Regions from separate parts of the Streptomyces sp. BBFR25 genome, predicted to be linked through region 3. Evidence: riboswitches for the same ligand, from Rfam matches in the RefSeq annotation. Region 3 holds a riboswitch; each other region holds the start of a gene.

The links. Region 3 has a riboswitch for cyclic di-AMP ahead of ACGH52_RS06720 (C40 family peptidase). Riboswitches for the same ligand answer to the same signal wherever they lie in the genome.
Positions count from the first base shown of each region.
Region 1: another riboswitch for cyclic di-AMP. It lies ahead of ACGH52_RS28780 (M23 family metallopeptidase); the one in region 3 lies ahead of ACGH52_RS06720 (C40 family peptidase).
Region 2: another riboswitch for cyclic di-AMP. It lies ahead of ACGH52_RS18370 (M23 family metallopeptidase); the one in region 3 lies ahead of ACGH52_RS06720 (C40 family peptidase).
Region 4: another riboswitch for cyclic di-AMP. It lies ahead of ACGH52_RS22500 (transglycosylase SLT domain-containing protein); the one in region 3 lies ahead of ACGH52_RS06720 (C40 family peptidase).

Region 1 covers NZ_CP172447.1:6,302,937-6,308,576, reverse strand. The annotation lists gene ACGH52_RS28795 (GNAT family N-acetyltransferase) at 1-952, opposite strand, end outside; gene ACGH52_RS28790 (HPr family phosphocarrier protein) at 1,154-1,435, shown strand; gene ACGH52_RS28785 (GntR family transcriptional regulator) at 1,603-2,298, opposite strand; gene ACGH52_RS28780 (M23 family metallopeptidase) at 2,429-3,193, opposite strand; cyclic di-AMP (ydaO/yuaA leader) riboswitch at 3,206-3,370, opposite strand; gene ACGH52_RS28775 (pitrilysin family protein) at 3,562-4,950, opposite strand; gene ACGH52_RS28770 (pitrilysin family protein) at 4,947-5,640, opposite strand, start outside.
Region 2 covers NZ_CP172447.1:4,053,727-4,059,366, forward strand. The annotation lists gene ACGH52_RS18350 (Dabb family protein) at 1-132, opposite strand, end outside; gene trmB (tRNA (guanosine(46)-N7)-methyltransferase TrmB) at 246-1,085, shown strand; gene ACGH52_RS18360 (PrsW family intramembrane metalloprotease) at 1,096-2,511, shown strand; gene ACGH52_RS18365 (aldo/keto reductase) at 2,531-3,475, opposite strand; gene ACGH52_RS18370 (M23 family metallopeptidase) at 3,613-4,656, opposite strand; cyclic di-AMP (ydaO/yuaA leader) riboswitch at 4,668-4,824, opposite strand; gene ACGH52_RS18375 (PP2C family protein-serine/threonine phosphatase) at 5,049-5,640, opposite strand, start outside.
Region 3 covers NZ_CP172447.1:1,512,606-1,518,245, reverse strand. The annotation lists gene bioB (biotin synthase BioB) at 1-898, opposite strand, end outside; gene ACGH52_RS06740 (8-amino-7-oxononanoate synthase) at 1,049-2,176, shown strand; gene ACGH52_RS06735 (DUF397 domain-containing protein) at 2,219-2,449, opposite strand; gene ACGH52_RS06730 (helix-turn-helix transcriptional regulator) at 2,471-3,331, opposite strand; gene ACGH52_RS06725 (ATP-binding protein) at 3,549-4,061, shown strand; gene ACGH52_RS06720 (C40 family peptidase) at 4,032-4,505, opposite strand; cyclic di-AMP (ydaO/yuaA leader) riboswitch at 4,509-4,642, opposite strand; gene ACGH52_RS06715 (hypothetical protein) at 5,020-5,328, opposite strand; gene ACGH52_RS06710 (ATP-dependent Clp protease proteolytic subunit) at 5,336-5,640, opposite strand, start outside.
Region 4 covers NZ_CP172447.1:4,915,987-4,921,626, reverse strand. The annotation lists gene ACGH52_RS22510 (outer membrane lipoprotein carrier protein LolA) at 1-413, opposite strand, end outside; gene ACGH52_RS22505 (polyprenyl synthetase family protein) at 661-1,671, opposite strand; cyclic di-AMP (ydaO/yuaA leader) riboswitch at 2,385-2,540, shown strand; gene ACGH52_RS22500 (transglycosylase SLT domain-containing protein) at 2,542-3,033, shown strand; gene ACGH52_RS22495 (HAD family hydrolase) at 3,057-3,866, opposite strand; gene fahA (fumarylacetoacetase) at 4,284-5,519, shown strand.

The DNA.
Region 1 (5,640 bases), 4.8 Mb from region 3:
GTTCGCGTCCCTCGGGCCCGCTGTCGGCGTATCCGGCGGAGATCACCACCAGCCCCTGCACGCCGTGTTCGCCGCACTGGGTGACGACGTCCGGGACGTGCTCGGCGGGCACGGTGACGACGGCGAGGTCGACGGGCCCGTCGATGTCCCGCACGGAGCGGCACGCCGGGACCCCGTCGAGGTCCTTCCGGTCCTCCGGGAAGGCCCGGTTCACGGCGTACAGGCGCCCCGTGTACCCCGCGTCCCGGATGTTGCCGAGGATGCTGCGGCCGACGCCGCCCGGGGTGCGGCCGGTGCCGACGACCGCGACCGAGCCGGGCTGCAGCAGCCGCTGGACGGAACGGGCCTCCGCGCGGTGCTCGCGCGCGTACTGCACGGCGAGCGAGCGGTCGGTGGGTTCCAGATCGAACTCCAGGCGGACCACCCCGTCCTCGAAGCTCCGCTTCTGGGTGTACCCGGCGTCCATGAAGACTTTGATCATCTTGTTGTTGGCGGGCAGCACCTCGGCGGCGAAGCGGCGGATGCCCCGCTCGCGGGCGACGGCGGCGATGTGCTCCAGGAGGGCCGAGGCGACGCCGCGCCCCTGGTGGGCGTCCTGGACGAGGAAGGCGACCTCGGCCTCGTCGGCCGGGGAGGTGGCGGGTGTTCCGCCGGACCCGATCCGGTCGTAGCGTACGGTGGCGATGAACTCGCCGCCGATGGTGGCCGCGAGTCCCACCCGGTCCACGAAGTCGTGGTGCGTGAAGCGGTGGACATCCTTGGCGGACAGACGGGGATACGGCGCGAAGAAGCGGTAGTACTTCGACTCGTCGGACACCTGCTCGTAGAAGCTGACCAGGCGCTCGGCGTCATCGACGGTGATGGGGCGGACGCGCGCGGTGCCGCCGTCGCGCAGCACCACGTCGGCTTCCCAGTGGGCGGGATACTCGTGCCGGTCCGACGAGGTCTGCATGGGCCCCAGAGTACGGCTCGCGTCCGACAACGGCGCGGGGCAGTCTGTGGGGGCGGAGGCTCGGGGCGAGGCCGCGGTCCGAGCACCGCACGGGACGGCGCACGCGGCCGTCCCGGCTTGCTTCACGATGTGGGAAACTGGTCTAGACAACACAGGTCTAGACAACTCCAACCCCTCTGAACACCTGAAGGGCAGCATCACATGGCTGAGCGCCGCGTCAACGTCGGCTGGGCCGAGGGCCTCCACGCCCGCCCCGCCTCCATCTTCGTCCGAGCCGCCACGGCCACAGGCGTCCCGGTGACGATCGCCAAGGCCGACGGGTCCCCCGTCAACGCGGCCTCCATGCTGGCCGTCCTCGGCCTCGGCGCCCAGGGCGGCGAGGAGATCGTCCTCGCCTCCGACGCCGAGGGCGCGGAAGCCGCCCTGGACCGGCTGGCGAAGCTGGTCGCCGAGGGGCTCGAGGAGCTTCCCGAGACCGTCTGAGCCGGCGGACAGCACCACCGAAAGGCCCGCCGGGACACCGGACGGGCCTTTCTTTTCTTTTCTCTTTCTTTTCCCTGCTCTTTCGGCTCGCCCGCCTGTTCGTCCCGTTTCACGGACAGCGGAGAACAACGGCCGGAATTCCCCGTCCTTTGTATACGGCACCCGCGTTACCGGCGCGGGCCCGCCGTGTTTACGGGATGTTGCGCATTCCTCACATGCTCCGCCCGCCCGCCGTCGGAGGCGAAGCGCAGCCGGTGCGCGGAGGCCGACCGCTCGATGTGCAGGGTCATCAGCGCCCGCGCGCGTTCGCCGTCGCCCCGGGCCACGGCATCGGTGATCGCGCCGTGTTCCGCCCAGTACTCCACCGGGCCGACCGGTGTCTCCACGACGTACATCCAGGCGATCTTGTGGCGGAGCTGGGTCAGCAGCGCCGTCAGGGAGGGGCTGTCGGCCGCCCGGGCGAGGGTCTCGTGGAACCAGCCGCCCAGGGAGCGCAGCTCCTCGCCGGTGCCCTGCCTGGCCCGCTCCTGCCCCAGCCTGACCAGGCCGCGCAACACCTTGAGGTGGGCCTCGGTGCGCCGCCGGGCGGCCCGGGAGGCCCCGAGCGGCTCCAGGAGCATGCGCGTCTCCAGCAGGTCGGCGGCCTCCCGCTCGGTCGGTTCCGCCACGCACGCGCCCGCGTGCCGCCGGGTCACCACGAAACCCTCGGCCTCCAGCGTGCGCAGGGCCTCGCGGACGGGGACGCGGGAGACGCCGTAGCGGCGGGCGAGGAGTTCCTCGGTGAGCCGGCTCCCGCGACCGTGTACGCCGGTGACGATGTCGTCCCGGATCGCCGTGCACACCGAATGCGCCGGAATACGCATGAGCGACCTCCCCTTGACCCCCGTGAAATGCCGACGATCGACGTGTGTGGCACGACCCCGGACCGATCAAGCGATATTAAATGCGAAAAGCCCCGGCTCGGGAAGCCGGGGCTTTCGGACGACGCCTGCGTCAGACGTTCACGCCGTGGGAACGGAGGTAGGCGACGGGATCCATGTCCGAGCCGTACTCGGGGCTCGTACGGGCCTCGAAGTGCAGATGCGGCCCGGTGACGTTGCCGGTGGCGCCGGAGAGGCCGATCTGCTGGCCGGGCTCGACCGACTGGCCGACCGAGACGCCGATGGACGACAGGTGCCCGTACTGCGTGTACGTGCCGTCGTGCATCCTGATCACGACCTGGTTGCCGTACGCCCCGCCCCAGCCGGCCTCGACGACGGTGCCGACGCCCACGGCGTGCACGGTCGTACCGCTGGAGGCGTGGAAGTCGATGCCGGTGTGGCTGCCGGAGGACCACAGGGAGCTGCCGGCCTGGTAGGCGGTGGAGACGTACGAGGCGGTGATCGGCGCGACGAAGGTGTTGAGGCGCTTGCGCTCCGCCTCCCGCGCGGCGCGCTCCTTGGCCTCGCGCGCCTCCTTGGCCGCCTCGGCCGCCCGCTCGCGGGCCGCTTCCCGGGCCGCCTCGCGGGCGGCGGCGTCCGCGGCCGCCTGCTGCTGGGCGAGGGCCTGGGCGTCGATCTCGTCGGCTATGGAGTCGCCGATGGCGACGACCGGGGTGAGTCCGCTCTGCTCCACCGCGGGCTCGGCGGCGAGCGCCGGAGCGGCGAGGGTGCCGACGACGCCGGTGGTGGCGAGGGCCGCGACTCCCGCCGCGCGGGCGGTGGTGCGGTGCACCCGGCTGGGACGGCGGTGCTTCCCGGGGGCGCGCGTGAACGCCATGTAGAGGCTTGTCCTTTCCTTCCCTCTCGCCTACCGGGTTAGCTGACGGGTTCGGAGGTGGAAGGTCTCCTACGGACCCCCTCGCGGTGCGCGCGGGCGTCCGATTCACCCCAGGGACTGCGTTGGGTCCCCGGCTCCCCTGGCTCGCGCCGTACGGGGACTCGGCGATGGCTGTCCGGTGCCGCGGGTGCGGCGCACTGCCTGACGAACAGCCCGGAAGACGCTAAACGCGGCTGCGTTCAATTCTCAAACGCAACAGGCGTTTTGTAGCGCACGCCACAGGGCAGACGGGCAACCACTCCCCCAATCCGGACAAACGGCGGCCCTGGTGACACTCCGGTCACCAGGGCCACCGCACGCGCGTGCCGCTACTCGGCCGACACCACGGTGACTTCGCCGATGCCGAGGGCCTCGACGGGCTCCTTGATCTGCGCAGCGTCGCCGACGAGGACCGTCACGAGGCGGTCCACCGGGAAGGCGTTCACGACCGCCGCGGTGGCCTCCACGGTGCCCGTGGCGGCCAGTTGGCGGTAGAGGGTGGCCTGGAAGTCGTCGGACAGGTGCTGCTCGACCTGGTCGGCCAGCGTGTCGGCCACGGCCGCCGCCGTCTCGTACTTCAGCGGCGCCACGCCCACCAGGTTCTGCACGGCCACGTCACGCTCGGCGTCGGTGAGCCCCTCCGCGGCGAGCTTGCGCAGCACCGTCCACAGGTCCTCCAGGGCGGGACCGGTGTTGGGGGTGTCGACGGACCCGCTGATGGCGAGCATCGCGGCGCCCGTGCCGTCCGGCGCGGACCGCAGGACCTGGCCGAACGCCCGTACGCCGTAGGTGTAGCCCTTCTCCTCGCGCAGGACGCGGTCCAGGCGCGAGGTGAGGGTGCCGCCGAGGCAGTACGTGCCGAGCACCTGCGCGGGCCACACGCGGTCGTGCCGGTCGGCGCCGGTGCGGCCGATCAGCAGCTGCGTCTGGACGGCGCCGGGACGGTCCACGATGACGACCCGGCCGCGGTCGTCGGCGGTCACCGGGGGGACGGGGCGCGGCTCGGCGGCCGAGCCGGTCCAGGCGCCCAGGGTGTCGCCGAGCAGCGCGTCCAGGTCGACGCCGGTGAGGTCGCCGACGACCACCGCGGTGGCCGTGGCGGGGCGCACGTGCCGCTCGTAGAAGGCGCGTACGGCCGCCGAGTCGATGGCCTCGACCGTCTCCTCGGTGCCCTGGCGCGGGCGCGACATGCGCGAGCCGGCCGGGAACAGCTCCTTGGAGAGTTCCTTGGCGGCGCGCCGGGCCGGGTTGGCCAGCTCGTGCGGGATCTCGTCGAGCCGGTTGCGCACCAGTCGTTCGACCTCGCCGTCCGCGAACGCGGGCGCCCTGAGGGCGTCGGCGACCAGGCCGAGGGCCTTGGCGAGGCGCGAGGCGGGCACCTCCAGGCTCAGCCGGACGCCGGGGTGGTCGGCGTGCGCGTCGAGGGTGGCGCCGCAGCGCTCCAGCTCGGCGGCGAAGTCCTCGGCGGAGTGCTTGTCGGTGCCCTCGGAGAAGGCGCGCGCCATGATCGTGGCCACGCCGTCGAGACCGGCGGGCTCGGCGTCCAGTGGGGCGTCGAGGAGCACCTCGACGGCGACGACCTGCTGGCCGGGGCGGTGGCAGCGCAGCACGGTGAGGCCGTTGTCGAGGCTGCCGCGCTCGGGGGCGGGGAACGCCCACGGCTTGGGCTCGCCGGCCTGCGGGCGGGCGTGGAATTCCATGGTGGCGAGCTCGGTCACTTGGCCGCCTCCTCGTTCTCGTCGGTGGCGTCGGTCACGGAGACGGTGACGGTGCTCTCGTCGGCGTCGTCCTCGTCGGCGGGGGCGGTGGGCTCGTAGACGAGTACCGCGCGGTTGTCGGGGCGCAGGCGGGCCTTGGCGACCTCCTGGACCTCCTCCGCGGTCACCTCCAGGACCCGCTGCACGGCGGTGAGGGCCAGCTGCGGATCACCGAACAGGACGGCGTACCGGCACAGTTCGTCCGCGCGGCCCGCGACCGTGCCCAGGCGGTCCAGCCACTCGCGCTCGAGCTGGGCCTGGGCGCGCTCCATCTCCTCGGCCGTGGGACCCTCTTCGGCGAACCGGGCCAGCTCCTCGTCGATGGCCGTCTCGATGACCGGCACCTCCACGTCACCGGACGTCTTCACGTCCAGCCACCCCAGGGAGGGTGCCCCGGCGAGGCGCAGCAGGCCGAACCCGGCGGCGACGGCCGTGCGGTCGCGGCGTACGAGCCGGTTGTACAGGCGGGACGACTCGCCGCCGCCCAGGACGGTCAGGGCCAGGTCGGCCGCGTCGCACGCGCGCGTGCCGTCCTCCGGCAGGCGGTAGGCCGCCATCAGGGCGCGGGCCGGGACCTCCTCCTCGACGATCTCGCGCAGCTGCCCGCCCATGACGTCGGGCAGCGAACCGTCCCGGGGAGGCTGCTTGCCG
Region 2 (5,640 bases), 2.5 Mb from region 3:
GTCCCGCCCGACCGCCCAGTACGCGACGGCGTCGATCTCACGCCCCATCCTGCGGAGCATCTCGAGTGCCTCCTCGACCTTGTCCCGCGGTGCGTCGGGGCGCATGGCGAGGCGGATCTGGTGGTGAATCACGGCGTCTCTCCTCCACGGTACGACAACAGGCTTCACAGTATCGCTTGAGTTATAGACTGTAACTAGCTCGATAGGCCATCGCAACCGCGTGCGCCGACTAAAATCGACGCATTGTGTCTGACTCCCACCACACCCCCGAAGCCGAAGCCGGCCCCCCGCCACATCCGGCCGGGACCTCCCTGCGCCACGTCCGCGCCAAGGGCGAGCCCCGTTTCCCCGACGGCCCGAAGGCCGATCCCGCCGGGTCGCACTTCGAGCGGCGGATCCGGAGTTTCCAGCCCCGGCGCAGCCGGGTGACCACCGGGCAGGCGGACGCGTTGCAGCGGCTGTGGCCCGTGTGGGGCCTGGACATCGACGGCCGCCGGGTCGTCGACCTCGCCGAACTCTTCGGCAACGACCGCCCCGTGGTCCTGGAGATCGGCTTCGGCATGGGCGAGGCCACCGCCCGCATGGCCGCCGCCGACCCAGACACCAACATCCTCGCCGTCGACGTCCACACCCCCGGCCAGGGAAACCTGCTCGGTCTCGCGGAGCGCCAGGAGCTGTCCAACATCCGGGTGGGCAACGGCGACGCGATCATCCTGCTGCGCGAGATGCTCGCCCCCGGCTCCCTCGCCGGGCTGCGCGTCTACTTCCCCGACCCGTGGCCCAAGAAGCGGCACCACAAGCGGCGGCTGATCCAGCCCGAGTTCCTGTCCCTGGCCGCGACCCGGCTGGCCCCGGGGGCCGTCCTGCACTGCGCCACCGACTGGGAGCCGTACGCCGGGCAGATGCTCGACGTGCTCACCGCGCATCCCGACTTCGAGAACACCGTGCCCGGCGGCGGATTCGCGCCACGTCCCGAGCACCGGCCGCTGACCCGTTTCGAGGGCCAGGGACTGGACAAGGGACATGTGGTGAACGACCTGCTCTTCCGTCGCGTAGAGCACAAGGAGCCGCCCCCCACCGGTTAGGGTCCATGCCGTGGCCACCTGTCCCCCGTACCCGACCCGTGCGCACCGGCATACGCACTGGTGGCAGCGCACCTGGGTCCGCTACGGCGCGCTGATCACCCTGCTCGCGCTCTCCGGGCTGGTGATCCTGGCCCTGGTGCGCGAACAGACCGGCACGCAGGGGTTCCTGGTGGGACTGGGCCTGGCGGTACTGCCCGTGCCGCTGCTCATAGCCGCGTTCCGCTGGCTGGACCGGGTGGACCCCGGCCCCTGGCGGAACCTGCTCTTCTGCTTCGCCTGGGGGGCCTGCGCGGCGGCGCTGATAGCGATCATCGCCAACAGCTTCGCGACCCGCTGGATAGCGACCGCGACCGCCGACCCGGCCGGCGCGGACACGTGGGGCGCCACGGTCATAGCGCCGGTCGTCGAGGAGTCCGCCAAGGCGGCCGCCGTCCTCCTGGTCTTCCTCTTCCGCAGACGGGACTTCACGGGTCTCGTCGACGGCGTGGTCGTCGCCGGGGTCACCGCCACCGGCTTCGCCTTCACCGAGAACATCCTGTACCTGGGCACCGCCTTCGGCACCGACCAGCTCACCGGCGACAGCGGCATCGCCTCCGTCACCGCGGCGACCTTCTTCGTGCGGGTGGTGATGTCGCCGTTCGCGCACCCGCTGTTCACCGTGCTGACCGGCATCGGCTTCGGCATCGCCGCGCTCTCGGCGGGCCGGCACCGTCTGCGCCGGGCCCTGCTCCCCCTGGCCGGGCTGCTGCTCGCGATGGGCGTGCACGCCCTGTGGAACGGCTCGGCCGCCTTCGGCGAGTACGGCTTCTTCGCCGTGTACGCGGCGTTCATGGTGCCGTCCTTCGGCCTGCTGACCTGGCTGGTGATCTGGACCAGGCAGCGCGAACTGGGCACCGTACGGGCCGAACTGCCCGCGTACGTCCTCGCCGGATGGCTCACGCCCGCCGAGCCGTACGCGCTCGGCTCGATGCGGGCCCGCCGCATCGCCCGGCAGTACGCCCGCCGGCACGCCGGGAAGGAAGGGGCGCGGGCGGTGGCGCGGTACGAGGCCTGCGCGACCTCGGTGGCGTTCCTCAGGCAGCGCGGGCGCCGGGGCAGGGCGGGCGCCGACTTCACCGTGCGGGAGCGGGAGCTGCTGGAGGCCCTGTGGCACCTGCGGGACGTGGCCCGCCCGGCACTGGAGCACGCGGCGCGGGCCACGGCACCGCCGCCGCCCGCGCCGCGGCCGGTGCCGCCGTGGGCGTACCCGTACGGCGGGGCGCACCCCGGGTACGGCCCCCAAACCGCGCCCGCCCCGTACGCCCGGCAGCTCCCGTACTCCCCCCACGCCCCTCACGCCCCCTACGGGCCGCAGGCGCCCCTCGGCCCGCACCCGCCGCACCACCCGTACGCCCCGTACGCGCCGCCCGGCCCCCACCGGCCGTAGGTCCGCGCCGTCCGCCCGCTCAGGCGGACGCCCGCGTCAGCCGCCCGACCTCGTCCTCCGTCAGGCTCAGCTCGGCCACGCCCAGCAGGGCCGGCAGCTGCTCCACCGTGCGCGCGGACGCGATCGGCGCCGCCACCGTCGGCTGGGCGGCCAGCCAGGCAAGGGCGACGGTGGCGACGGGAGCGTCGTGGGCCTCGGCGATCTCGTCCAGGGCGGCCAGCACCCGGCGGCCCCGCTCGCTCTCCAGGTGCTTGGCCGCACCGCCCGCCCGCGGGCTGTCCACCGCCGTGCCCGGCCGGTACTTGCCGGTGAGGAAGCCGGCCGCGAGGGCGTAGTACGGCACGGCGGCGAGACCGGCCTGCTCGGCCAGGTCGCGCAGCTCGCCCTCGTAGGTGTCGCGGGAGACCAGGTTGTAGTGCGGCTGGAGGGCGACGTACCGGGCGAGGCCCTCGCGGTCGGAGAACTCCAGGGACTCCGCGAGCCGCTCGGCGGAGATGTTGGAGGCGGCGATGTGCCGCACCTTGCCCGCCTTCACCAACTCGTCGAGGGCGCCGATGATCTCCTCGACCGGCACCTCGGGCTTGTCGAAGTGGGTGTAGTAGAGGTCGATGTGGTCGGTGCCCAGGCGGCGCAGCGAGGCGTCGGCCGCGGCCTTGATGTTCGCGGCGGACAGGCCCGGGTACTCGGGGTGCTGGCTGACCTTGGTGGCGAGGACGACGTCGTCACGGTTGCCGCGGGAGGCGAACCACCGGCCGAGGACGGTCTCGGACTCGCCGCCGCTGTTGCCGTCGACCCAGGCGGAGTAGGAGTCGGCGGTGTCGACGAAGTTGCCGCCCGCGGCCGTGTAGGCGTCGAGGACGGCGAAGGAGGCGTCCTGGTCGGCGGTCCAGCCGAAGACGTTGCCGCCCAGGGCGAGGGGGAAGACCTCGAGGTCGGAGGAGCCGAGTTTGCGCAGAGAAGTCATGTAGTGAGTCAACGACCGCACCGGAGCACGCCATTCCGGCGCACACGCAAAAACCCCGCAAACCGGCAGCCCTGACGTCGGGGGGTTGCCGTCAGGACCGCCGGTGTCCGGCGGGGCGCGTCAAGGTGCGGGGTGGCTCAGGGGGTGAGGCCCTTGCTCTGCAGCCAGGCCATCGGGTCGAGGCCCGAGCCGCCGGCGGTGTGCACCTCCAGGTGGAGGTGGGCGCCGGTGACGTTGCCGGTGGCGCCGACGCGGCCGATGACGTCACCGGTGGTGACCTTCTGGCCGACGCTGACGCTGATGGAGGACTGGTGCGCGTACCAGAGCTCGGTGCCGTCGTCGAGGGTGAGCACGGTCTTGTAGCCGTACGAGCCGTCCCAGCCGGCCGACGTGATCGTGCCGCTGTGCACCGCCTTGAGCAGCGTGCCCGTGGGGGCGGCGAAGTCGAGGCCGGTGTGGTGGCCGGAGGCCCACAGGGAGCCTGCCTGGTTGAACGTGGAGGAGATCGTGTACGAGGAGGTCGGCAGCGTGTACTGCTTGGCCAGCTTCGCGAGCCGCTCGGCCTCGGCCTTCTTCGCGGCCTCCTCCTCCGCCTTCTTCTTGGCGGCGGCGGCCTTCTCCTTGGCTTCCTTCTCCGCCTTGGCGGCGGCTTCCGCGGCCTTCTTCTCGGCGGCGGCCTGGGCCTCGGCGGCGGCCTTGGCCTCGACCTGCGACTGCTGCTGCTCGGCCTGCGCCATGATCCGGGCCCGCAGCGACTCACCGGCGTCGGCGGTGCCGGCGCCCTCCGCGCTGTCGGCGGCGACGGCCTGGGTGATGCCGCTGAGCGGGGTGGCGGAGCCCTCGGGCTCCGGCGTCTCGTCGTCGCCGGGAAGCAGTGAGCCGACGTTCGGCAGGTCAGGCATGGAGATGGACACCGGCGGCTTGCCGGTCTGCGCGCTGGCCATGCCGCCCGCGCCGACGGCGGCTATGACACCGACGCCGAGGACGGTGGAGCTGCGGGCGAGCCCGCCGCGCTGCTTGGCTACGCGGTGCCGGCCGCGTACGGGGCGGATGGACTCCGCGGTGGGATTCCACTCCTCCCAGGGACCCTCTTCGGCGCGGGGGGCGTCGTAGCCGAAGGTGTCGGTGCCGTGCCCGGTGGGCACGAGCGGGGCCTCGGGGGCAGGCCGGTTGGACGCCACGTGGGCGTACTCCTTTCCTTCCTTTCGCCTACCGGGTTAGCTGACGGGTTCGGAGCAGGAAGGTCTCCTACGGGTGTGCGCCGACCGTGCGGACACGGCGGCATACGCCCGATTCACCCCAATGTGGTGGTTCCCCGGTTCCCTTGCGGGATTCGGCGCGTGCGCACGGAGCCGCCTTCTGTGACGGCTGGGACGACCGCGCTGCGTTATCGAACGTTAATAGACGCGGGGCTCTGATTCCAAGCCGTTCCTCTTGATCGTTAACGAGAACGGCCGGGACGTACGCCTCACGATCGGTGAAAACCGGGCGAGTTGACCCCGCCTCAGTATTCCCCTTCACGCCACGTTCTTCTGACGGTGTGTCAGTTGTTATGCGGAGGGGGTTCGCGCCGTCACGGCTCGTGACAATGATCATGATCGCCGCGCCGGGGCCGCCGTACGGCGAGCAGCGCCATGTCGTCGGCCATGCCGCCCCCGGAGTGCCGGCGCACATCCTCGGCGAGGATGTCGAGCAGGGTCGCCGGATGCCGGAAGACCCGGCCGGCCAGCCGTGTCTGCGGATCGTAGAACTCGCCCTTCACGTCCCGGGCTTCGGTCAGCCCGTCGGTGTAGAGCAGCAGCGTGGCCCCACCGGGGAAGGCGACCTCCTCCGCCCGGTCGGGCCACACGCCCAGCTCGCCCATGCCGAGCGGCAGCGCCGACTCGCGGGCGGGCAGCGGGCCGAGGGTGCCGTCGGCGTAGAGCAGCAGGGGCGGTGGATGGCCGCGGTTGACGATGCGGACCGTCCCGTCGCCGTGCGGGAGTTCGGCGAGTACGGCGGTGGTGAAGCCCTCGAAGGCGTCCAGTCCGTCCCGCCGGGTGCCCTCGCGCGCAAGCGCCCGCTCCAGGCGCTGCGCCACCGCCTCCAGCGTCGCCTCCTGCTCTGCGGCCTCCCGGAAGGCGCCGATCACGACGGCGACGGCGGCCACCGCGCCCATGCCCTTG
Region 3 (5,640 bases):
AGTCGCCGAGGAAGATCGAGTTGGCCAGGTGCAGCGCGAGCGGCTGCATGGTGCGCAGATGGACCTCGCGCCCCCCGGCGATGCGCACCTCGGCGTCCGGGCAGACGAACCGCGTCATCGCCAGGATGCGCAGGCACCGCTGCGGGGTCAGGTGCCACTCCTTGGCGAGCGGCGTGCCCTCCATCGGGATCAGGAAGTTGACCGGCACCGAGTCCGGGTCCAGCTCCCGCAGCGAGAAGACCACGTCGACCAGGTCCTCGTCGCTCTCGCCCATGCCCGCGATGAGACCCGAGCAGGCGGACAGCCCGGCCGCGTGCGCCTTGTTCACCGTGTCCACCCGGTCGGCGTACGTGTGCGTGGTCGTGATGTCGCCGTACGTCGACTCGGAGGTGTTGAGGTTGTGGTTGTAGGCGTCGGCACCGGCCTCCCGCAGCCGCTCCGCCTGGCCGTCGGAGAGCAGCCCCAGGCAGGCGCACACCTCGACCGACTCGTTCTGCTCCTTGATGGCCTTGATGGTGTCCGAGACCCGGTCCACGTCCCGGTCGGTCGGGCCGCGTCCGCTGGCCACCAGGCACACCCGCTTGGCGCCCCCGGACACCCCCGCCGCGGCGGCCGCGGAGGCCTGGTCGGGCTTGAGCCAGGTGTACTTGAGGATCTCCGCCTTGGAGCCCAGCCGCTGCGAGCAGTAGGAGCAGTCCTCGGGACACAGGCCCGACTTGAGGTTGACGAGATAGTTGAGTTTCACCCGTCGGCCGAACCAGTGGCGGCGCACCTTTCCGGCCGCGGCCACCACGTCGAGCACGTCGTCGTCGGAAGTGGCGAGGACGGCGAGCGCCTCCTCGCGGGTCGGCGACTCGCGCCGAAGCCCCTTGTCCACCAGCGTGTTCAGCAGGTCCATGAGAGCCGATCCTGTCCTAAGGGGCCGTCCGCGGCCAAGGAGACTTCGCACAACACTGACAGATCGACGTGTGGGTATTGCCACACCTCGCGGGGGTGGCCGGGCCGCTAATGTCTGTTCATTGCCTACAAAACACCGGAGGGCCACCCCATGGCGTTCGGCTGGATCGACGAGCAGGACCGGGCGCGCCGCGAGGCCGGACTCGTACGGGGGCTGCGCCCCCGCCCGGCGACGTCGGCGCTGCTGGACCTGGCGAGCAACGACTACCTGGGACTGGCCCGGCACCCGGAGGTCGTCGAGGGGGCGGCGGCGGCCGCGCGGACCTGGGGCGGCGGCGCGACCGGCTCGCGGCTCGTGACCGGCACGACCGAGCTGCACGCCGAACTCGAGCGCGAACTGGCCGAGTTCTGCGGTTTCGAGGCCGCGCTCGTCTTCTCCTCCGGCTACGCGGCCAACCTCGCCGCGGTCACCGCGCTGGCACCGCACGGCAGCCTCGTCGTCTCCGACGCGGGCAACCACGCCTCACTGATCGACGGGTGCCGGCTCGCCCGCGGCGCCACCCAGGTCGTGGGGCACGCCGACCCGGACGCCGTGCGCAAGGCACTGGCGACCCACGACGGACCCGCCGTGGCCGTCTCCGACACGGTCTTCTCGGTCGACGGCGACGCCGCGCCCCTGGCCGCACTCGCCGAGGTGTGCCGGGCGCACGGGGCCGGACTGGTCGTCGACGACGCACACGGCCTCGGCGTCCTCGGCGACGGCGGCCGGGGCGCCCCGCACGGCGCGGGTCTCGCGGGCCGCGACGACGTCGTGGTGACCGTGACGCTGTCCAAGTCGCTCGGCGCGCAGGGCGGCGCCGTGCTGGGCCCCGCCCGGGTGATCGGTCACCTGGTCAACGCGGCCCGTACGTTCATCTTCGACACCGGACTCGCCCCCGCCGCGGCAGGGGCGGCCCTGGCGGCGCTCAGGCTGCTCGGCCGCGAGCCGGAGCGGGCCGCGCGGGCCCGTTCCGTCGCCGCCGAGCTGCACGCGCGCCTGACCGCCGCGGGTCTGGACGCGGTACGTCCGGACGCCGCGGTCGTCTCGGTGCGCGCGCCCTCCCCGGAGGGGGCCGTGCGGTGGGCGGCCGACTGCCGGGCGGCCGGCCTGGCCGTGGGCTGCTTCCGCCCTCCTTCGGTGCCCGACGGCATCTCACGGCTCAGGCTGACCGCGCGTGGAAACCTCTCCGGGGAACAGATCGAGCGTGCCGTACGGGTGATCGGCGACACGCGGCCATGAGTCGGCGGGACACGGCCGTGCGCCGTCCGGAGCCCGTCGGGGTCAGTCCCGGTGGACGCGGGCGGTGAACGCCGTCCAGCTCCCGGGGGAGAAGAGCAGGGCGGGCCCGGCCGGGTTCTTGGAGTCGCGCACGGCGAGCAGTCCGGCCCAGCGGCCGGCCGACGGACGGGCCGTCTCCACACAGTTGTTCGCTCCGGTGCTGTAACTGCTGCGCAGCCACCGCACACCGGTCATGTCGGTGCTGACAGGGATGTTCCGGGGACGTTCGGACATGAAGCCTGACATGGTGCCTCCTTACGCGCCTGCCGCGGTGGCGGCGATGAAGTCCAACGAGTCCTCGGGCGAAAGGGCATGGATCAGAAGGGCGTTGAAGGCCTCGGTATAGGCCTCTAGGTCTTCTTTCCGTTCGAGGTGCAGGCTACTCGTCAAGTGGTCGAGAACAACCACATCCAGATCAGAAGTGCTCGAAAAAGAGAAGATTACGAAAGGGCCGGTGACACCGATGTGCGCCCCGGCGGCAAACGGCAGGACCTGGAGGCGGACATGGGGGAGCCGCGCGGCCTCGACCAGTCTGGCCAGTTGACGGGCCATCACCCCGGGCCCGCCCACCTCCCGGCGCAGCACCGCCTCGTCCAGGACCGCGCTCAGCTCCAGGGGCGGCTCGCCGCGCAGCACGTCCTGCCGGGCCAGCCGGACCTCCACCAGCGTCTCCAGCCGTTCCGCCGGCATGCCGTCCACCGCGGCCCGTGTCACCGCGCGGGCGTACTCCGGCGTCTGGAGCAGGCCGGGCACCACCGTGGTCTCCAGCGTGCGCATCGCGCTGGCCTGCGACTCCAGGCTGATGAAGTCGCGGTAGGTCGGTGGCAGCACCCCGCGGTACGCGTGCCACCAGTGGTTGCGTCCCCCCGCGTCCTCGGAGCGCGCCAGCATCTCCAGCAGCCCCCGCAGCTGCTCGTCGTCCACGCCGTAGACGTCGAGCAGTAACCGCACGTCGGCCGGTTTCACCCCGCTCGTCCCCGTCTCGATCCGGCTGACCTTCGACTGGTGCCAGCCCGCGAGCCGGGCCGCCTCGCCGCTGGTGATGCCCGCCGACATGCGCAGAGCGCGCAGTTCCGCGCCCAGCTTCCGGCGGCGCACCACGGGACCGTGCTGCATGGGACAAACTCCCTTACTCCTTATGAGCCGCCCAAATACGCTCTGCCGTCGCAGAGTTCACCGCTTCGAGCGACAGATATATGCATATCTTGGTGGATCGCCGCCCTTCACGGGTCCGGTGATGGCAGTCTGGCGGCGAAGCACCAGTCCGGGACCGTACTCGAACCATCCGCTCCGTGTCGGGCCTGCGGTCCCGTGAGAAAGGGACGACGTCGCCATGGCAGACCATCTGGAAGCATCCGTCACTCTGCCGAGCGATCCCGCCTCGGTGGCCGCCGCGCGGACCTATGTGGTCGGCACCCTGGCGGAATGGGGGTTGCCGCTCGACGCCGACCTGTCCGAGACCGTGCGGCTCATCGTCTCCGAACTGGCGACCAACGCGGTCCAGCACACGTTCGGGCAGTCGCCCACCTTCACGGTGGACCTCGTCCTCGACCGCGACGAGCGGCTGCGTCTCGGCGTCACCGACAGCCACCCGCGCTTCCCCAAGCGGCTGCCCGCCGCCGTTCAGCAGGACAACGGGCGGGGCATGGTGATCATCCGCTGGCTGACCGCCGAGTGCGGCGGCAGGCTGAGGGTCCGGCCCACGCGCGAGGGGGGCAAGACCGTCTCCATCGAGCTGCCCTGGTCACCCCCGAGCGGGCCGGAGGCACCCGCGGGAGTGACGGCGGGGCAGAACGCCGTCACTCCCGCGGGCGGGCTACTTGACCCGGCCGTACCAGACGCTTGAGGTCCAGATCTTCTGCAGCCGCACCACGTCCCCGGTCTTCGGGGCGTGCCAGAGTCTGCCCTTCCCGGCGTAGATGCCCACGTGGTAGACGCTCCGACCGGAGTGGAAGAACACGAGGTCACCCACCTTGCGTTTCTTGGCGGAGATGTGGCGGGTCTTGTTGTACTGCTGTGCCGCGGTGCGTGGCAGCTTCTTGCCGGCCTTCTTGAACGAGTACAGCGTCAGGCCGGAGCAGTCGAACCGATGGGGTCCGATGGCGCCCCAGCGGTACGGGGAGCCCTGCTTGGAAGCGGCGATCTTGAGGGCCTTCGTCGCATGGCTCGCCGCGGCCGCCTCGGAGGCGGCACCGGGGACCACGACGGAGCCGCCCACGGCGGCGAGGGTGAGGGCCGAGGCCGTACCGGCACGAGCCATCAGCGACGGGACACGATTGAGCGCGGACATGCGCAACCCTTCGTCAGCCGCCTGTGAAGGATGACCTGTCGGATTCGGGCTGGCGAAGTTGCCCGGCCGCACGAGTGCGGCTTCACCCCAAGGACCGCTCGGTCCGGCACCTCTCGCGGAGGCGGCCGTGCCGGCGACCCGTCGTGCTCGGGTCCTCCACTCCTGCCGATCCACTTCCTCGCGACCGGTCGTCCGGACGGCGGCAGGACTCGGCGTCCGCCCGGACCGCCCCGCCGCGGCGGCGGGGGCTTGTCGTCGTGACGGATCCTGTCCCGCCCGAAGGGAAAATCCCAACGGAACGTGCCCTTTGTGTTGTTACATCCCACTCACCCGTTCGGGTCGCCCCTTCGTGTTCGACGGGCCGCCGGGCACGGCGGCGGCGCCGGGACCAGCGGCGGAGCGGTGCGGGGGACCGGCTGGACGCGGGGCGCCGCAACTTCGGCCGGTCAGCAATCGGAGGTGTCCCTACGCCGAAAGGGGGTACGCCGTTTGGTCCGTTTCGACGCGGGCTTCCTCAACTCCCGGAGCGCGGCGGAAGGCAGACCCGCGCCGTCCGGCGTTCCCCGTCCAGTACGCGCAGCGCCCGGGCGAGGGTGGCGGCGTGCACCTGGGTCTCGCCGCGCCGGTGCATCAGCGCCAGCGCGTCACGCAGCGCCGCCGCCTTGCCCACCAGCGCCTGAGCGGCCCGCAGGCCGCCGTAGGTGTCGCCGTCCCGCCCGGGGTTGATGCGCCCGAGCAGATCGACGACGTCCAGGAAGCGGTCGATGACCTCGGCCTCGGCGCGGGTCAGGGCCGGCAGCGGGGGCAACTCGGGTGGCAGCACGGACGGCTCACCTCGCGCCGGGTGCGGTGGGCGGGGTCCTGCGGGCGGGCACGATCCGGTCCACCAGGCCGTACTCCAGCGCCTGTTGGGCGTCGAGGACCGTTTCCCGCTCGATGTCCGCGCTCACCTGTTCGGGGCTGCGGCCCGTGTGGCGTACCAGGATCTCCTCCAGGCGGGCGCGGACGCGGAGCAATTCGTCGGCGTGGACGACCAGGTCGCTCGCCTGCCCCTCCACCGGTTCGGTGAGCACCGGCTGGTGGATCACCACCCGGGCGCCGGGCAGGACGGCGCGCTTGCCGGGGGTGCCCGCCG
Region 4 (5,640 bases), 3.4 Mb from region 3:
TCGGCCGCGACGCGCAGCGTGTGGCTGCCGGACACCAGCTCGGTGAGCTTGGCCGACGGGTCGGCGGCGGAGCCCTCGCCGTCCCCACCGGAGCCCGGACTTCCGGACATTCCGGACATCAGGCCGCTCTCCAACCCGCCGAGGTCCGGCAGGCCCAGGTCGGTGTTGATGCGCACGGTGCCGGACAGCTGCTGGACGTCCGACTTGGCGATCTTCTCTATGAGCTGCTCCGCCGTGACCTTCGGCAGGTCGGGGTCGCCGGAGTCGGCGAGCGCGGGGACGAGCCCGATCGTCGCGGCCGCCACTCCCATCACCGCGACCGGGACGACGTACCGCGCGGCCTTGCGCCGTCCGGCCCGCAGCTCCTCGCCCTCCCCGGCGGTCGTGTTGTCGTCGGAATCGATCGGTGCCATGTGTGCCCTACCTCCGTCGTCGGCGGCGGCTGTCTCGCGACCTCGCACTCGTTCACCCGTGAGCCGCCATTCTCACCCGAATCGGTGAGGATTGGTGTTTTCCGTGGTGTCCATCTGACCAAATCGCCGGAGCACAAGCGTCAGACCGCGGGCTCAACTCCGCCTACTCCTGCGGGATGACACGCAGGGGTGGCGGGTCCCCCGCTCCGTAGGGGCTGCCGCACGCCACCCGGCGACGGACCGGCGGTCAGCCGGCCCGGTGCACCACCGCGTCGCACAGCTCGATCAGCGCGGCCTTCGCGTCGCACTCCCGCAGCGGGGCCAGCGCGGCCCGGGCGTCCTTGGCGTACCGGACGGTGTCCCGGCGGGCCTGCTCCAGCGCGGGGTGGGCGCGCAGCAGGCGCAGCGCCTCGGCGTGCCGCGCGTCGTCGCTCAGGTCGGAGTCGAGCAGCTCGCACAGCGCGATGTCCTCGGCGAGCCCCAGCCGAGCCGCCCGCTCGCGCAACCGCAGCACGGGCAGGGTGGGGATGCCCTCGCGCAGGTCGGTGCCGGGGGTCTTGCCGGACTCGTCGGAGTCGGAGGCGATGTCCAGGACGTCGTCCGCGAGCTGGAAGGCGACGCCGAGCCGCTCGCCGTACTGGGTCAGCACGTCCACCACCGTCTCGTCGGCGCCGGACATCATCGCGCCGAACCGGCAGGAGACCGCCACCAGCGAGCCCGTCTTGCCGCCCAGCACGTCCAGGTAGTGGTCGACCGGGTCGCGGCCGTCCTGCGGGCCGGCCGTCTCCAGGATCTGACCGGTGACCAGCCGCTCGAACGCGAGGGCCTGGACGCGGACCGCCTCGGGACCGAGGTCGGCGAGGATCTGCGAGGCGCGGGCGAACAGGAAGTCGCCGGTGAGGACCGCGACCGAGTTGTCCCAGCGGGTGTTCGCGCTGGGCACCCCTCGCCGCACGGCGGCCTCGTCCATCACGTCGTCGTGGTACAGCGTGGCGAGGTGGGTCAGCTCCACCACCACGGCCGAGGGCACGATCCCGGGGGCGTAGCGGTCGCCGAACTGGGCCGAGAGCATCACCAGCAGCGGCCGGAACCGTTTCCCGCCGGCCCGCACCAGGTGCTGGGCGGCCTCCGTGATGAACGGCACCTCGCTTTTGGTTGCCTCAAGCAACCCTTCCTCGACAGCAACCAATCCGGCCTGGACATCGGCTTCCAGAGCCTGGTCCCGCACGCTCAGCCCGAACGGCCCGACGACGGTCACGAGGGGTCTCCTGTCTGCTGGTGTCTACTGGCGATTACCTGGTTTGTCGATAGGTCGCTGCCACCACTCAAGTCAGCGTATCCGGTCACGTTTCGATCACCGCTAGCGCCCACCGTTACAGGCTGGTCGGTATCGGATCATGAACGGTATGTTTTTGATCAGGTGATATGAGCAGATTTTGATTGATATCGCCAGAGGGGTGAGCCGGACCCGGAGGGCGGACGGGCCGGAAGCCGCCGACGAAGATCCCACCACTCCTCCCAACGGCCCGCACTTCGAGAACGTCACCCGATCGACACGCACGCCCGCACGGACACCCCCGCGCCGCCCGCGGCAGACGCCGGCCCAGCCATCCGCTCCCCCACCCCGATTCCCTCCTCTCGCCGCTCGACACCCGAAGCCGTCCCCACCGACGGTCGGTTGGGGCACGGTTGGGATGAATGCCCGTTTTGCCATGCTTGTTGACGCCAGTGAGTTGGCTCACTCCGGGCCCTCTCCGGGCAACCCCGCCCGAACCTGTGCCCTCCCTTTGCCCCGCAAGCCAGTTGGGGCTTGGCAACAGCAAAGGATCAAGAGCCTCAAACACCTCAGAACAAGGTCAACAGGCACTTGGGGTGATTCCTGCACTTGTTCCGGACATGTGCTCTCGCATACGTTCCCGGCCTGTCGGGCGGACGCCGAATCCTGCCACCGCCCGTCGCACAGTCATCCACCCAACACACTCGCCGGCAGGAGCGGGGGACCCAGGTAAGTCGCCGCACCGGTCACCACCGGAGTGGCTCGGGGTGAAGCCGTACCCGTCAGGGCGCGGCCGGGCACCTCCCCGCCCGAACCCGACAGCTCACCTCGTAGGCGTAAGGAGAGGGACACATGTCTGCCAACGGTCAGAACCGTCACGCCCGCACCGGCCGCCTCGCCCGCAAGCTCGCGGTGGCAGGGACCGGTGCCGCGGTGCTCGCGCTGCCGCTCATCGGCGCCACCACCGCCTCCGCGGCCACCCCGGCCGCCGCCACGACCGCCACCACGGCGGCCAAGACGTACCCGGACAACCTCGACGGCTGGATCCGCGAGTCGCTCGACATCATGGCCCAGCACGGCATCCCCGGGACCTACGAGGGCATTCACCGCAACATCATGCGGGAGTCCTCCGGCAACCCGCTCGCCATCAACAACTGGGACATCAACGCCGTCAACGGCACCCCGTCCAAGGGCCTGCTCCAGGTGATCGACCCGACCTTCCAGGCGTACCACGTGCCCGGCACCTCCTGGGACCCGTACGACCCGGTCGCCAACATCACCGCCGCCTGCAACTACGCGGCCGACCGCTACGGCTCGATGGACAACGTCTTCAGCGCGTACTGAGCCGTACGCCGCCTGAGCCTCGGCTAAGAGGTTCCGAAGATCCGCTCGAGGACGACGGCCACGCCGTCGTCCTCGTTCGTCGTGGTGACCTCGTCCGCCACCGCCTTGAGTTCGGGGTGGGCACCGGCCATGGCGACGCCGTGGGCCGCCCAGTGGAACATGGGGACGTCGTTGGGCATGTCCCCGAACGCGATCGTCCGCCGCCGCCCGAGGCCCAGGTGCTCGGCGGCCAGCGCCAGGCCGGTCGCCTTGGTGATGCCGCAGGGCTGCAGCTCCACGGTGCCGGGCCCGGACATGGTGACCGTCGCGAGGGAACCGACCACCGCGCGCGCCGTCGTCGCCAGTTCGTCGTCGGTCAGCTCGGGGTGGCGCAGCAGCACCTTGCTGATCGGCGTGGACCACAGCTGCTCGCGCCGCTCGACGCGCACCGCGGGCAGCGTCGGGTGGGGCATCAGATAGCCCGGCTCGATGAGCGTCAGTCCGTCGACGCCGTCCTGGTCGACGGCCGCGTGCACCTGGCCCACCTCGGCCTCGATCTTGCCGATGGCGGTCTCGGCCAGCTCCCGGTCCAGGGTGACCGACCACAGCATCCGGTGCGCCCCGGCGTCGTACACCTGCGCGCCCTGCCCGCACACCGCGAGTCCCGTGCAGCCGAGCCGGTCGAGCAGGGGGCGCACCCGGGGGGCCGGCCGCCCCGTCACCACCAGGTGCCGCGCACCCGCCCCGGCGACCCGCGCCAGCGCGGCCAGCGACCGGTCGGAGACGGTGTCGTCGCCGCGGAGCAGCGTGCCGTCCAGATCGGTGGCGACGAGCGAATATGCGGTGCGGTCCATGATCAGAGAATACGGACACCGCACCCGTCCGACTCACCCGTGACCGCTTCCGAACGAGGGCGCAGCGAGTGCGTTCGAACCGGAACGAGGATGCACGAGGACGCCCGATGATGTCCGAAACCTGACACATCATCGGCTAAAGCCGGTTGGAGGCCTGTGCACCGGTTGGCACCAGCATGGCCTGCTGACCCACTGCCCCGCTGCCCCGGTGCGGCACGCCGTCCCTCCCGGCGCCCTCCGAGAGTCACCCCTGTTCGTACCACCGCGTCGAGATCACGTCGTCAAGATCACGTCCCGGGCGCCGCCACCTCCCGCCGCACTGCCCAAGACCGGTGGGTCAGCCGTAACGTGTGGCCCGACCACGCAGACACGGCGCGCACGGCGCACATGGCGAGCACGAAAGCGAGGCAGCACCCGATGCCCCCCTTCGATGTCCCCGAGGGCGACCCCTTCGGTCCGCACAACCTTCCGTACGGCGTGTTCTCGATCCCCGGCTCGCGCGACCGGTCGGACCGGACGGTGGGCGTCCGGCTCGGCGACCACGTCCTCGACGCGGGCGCGGCGGCCCACGCACTCGGCTCGCCGTATGCGTCCCTCCTCGCGCGGCCCACGCTCAACCCGCTGCTGGCGGCCGGGCGGACGGCGTGGTCGGACGTGCGGCGCGCGCTGACGGCGTGGGTGACGGTCCCCTCCCACCGCGAGGTCCTGGAGCCGCTCTTCCATCCGCTGTCGTCGGTGACCCTGCACCTGCCCTTCGAGGTCGCCGACTACGTCGACTTCTACGCCTCCGAGAACCACGCCCGCAACGTCGGCCAGATCTTCCGCCCCGACGCCGCCGACTCCCTCACCCCGAACTGGAAGCATCTGCCGATCGGTTACCACGGCCGTTCCGGCACGGTCGTCGTGTCCGGCACCGACGTCGTACGTCCCTCGGGGCAGCGCAAGGCACCGGCCGACGCCGCTCCCGTCTTCGGGCCGTCCGTCCGCCTCGACATCGAGGCCGAGGTCGGCTTCGTCGTGGGCGTGCCGTCCGAACCGGGCAGTCCGGTGGCGCTCGGCGACTTCCGCGAGCACGTCTTCGGGCTCTGCCTGCTCAACGACTGGTCCGCGCGGGACGTCCAGGCCTGGGAGTACGTGCCCCTCGGCCCGTTCCTCGGCAAGTCCTTCGCGACGTCGGTGTCGGCGTGGATCACCCCGCTGGACGCGCTGGAGGAGGCACGGGTCGCGCCGCCCGAGCGCACCCACGAGCTGCTGCCCTACCTGGACGACACCGACGACGACCAGGACGGCCCCGGCGGCTACGACCTGCGGATCTCCGTCGCGCTCAACGGCCACGTCATCTCCGAGCCGCCGTTCTCCACCATGTACTGGACGGCCGCCCAGCAGTTGGCCCACATGACGGTCAACGGCGCCTCGCTGCGCACCGGCGACCTCTACGGCTCGGGCACGGTGAGCGGGCCGGCCGAGCGGGAGCGGGGGTCGCTGCTCGAACTGACCTGGAACGGCCGCGAGCCGCTGGAACTGCCCGACGGCAAGCGGACGTTCCTGGAGGACGGGGACGTGGTGACCCTCTCGGCCTGGGCCCCGGGGCCGGACGGCGTCCGGGTGGGGCTGGGAGAGGTGACCGGGCGGGTGGTCGGCCGGGACGTCTGACCACTGGGGGCGCGGATTCGCAATCCGGTGCCCGCCGACACCTGACTCACACCGCCCGGCCCCGTCATACTGGCGTCGGGCGGTGTCCACGCACGGCCCGGCCCAGCACAGCCCCAGTACA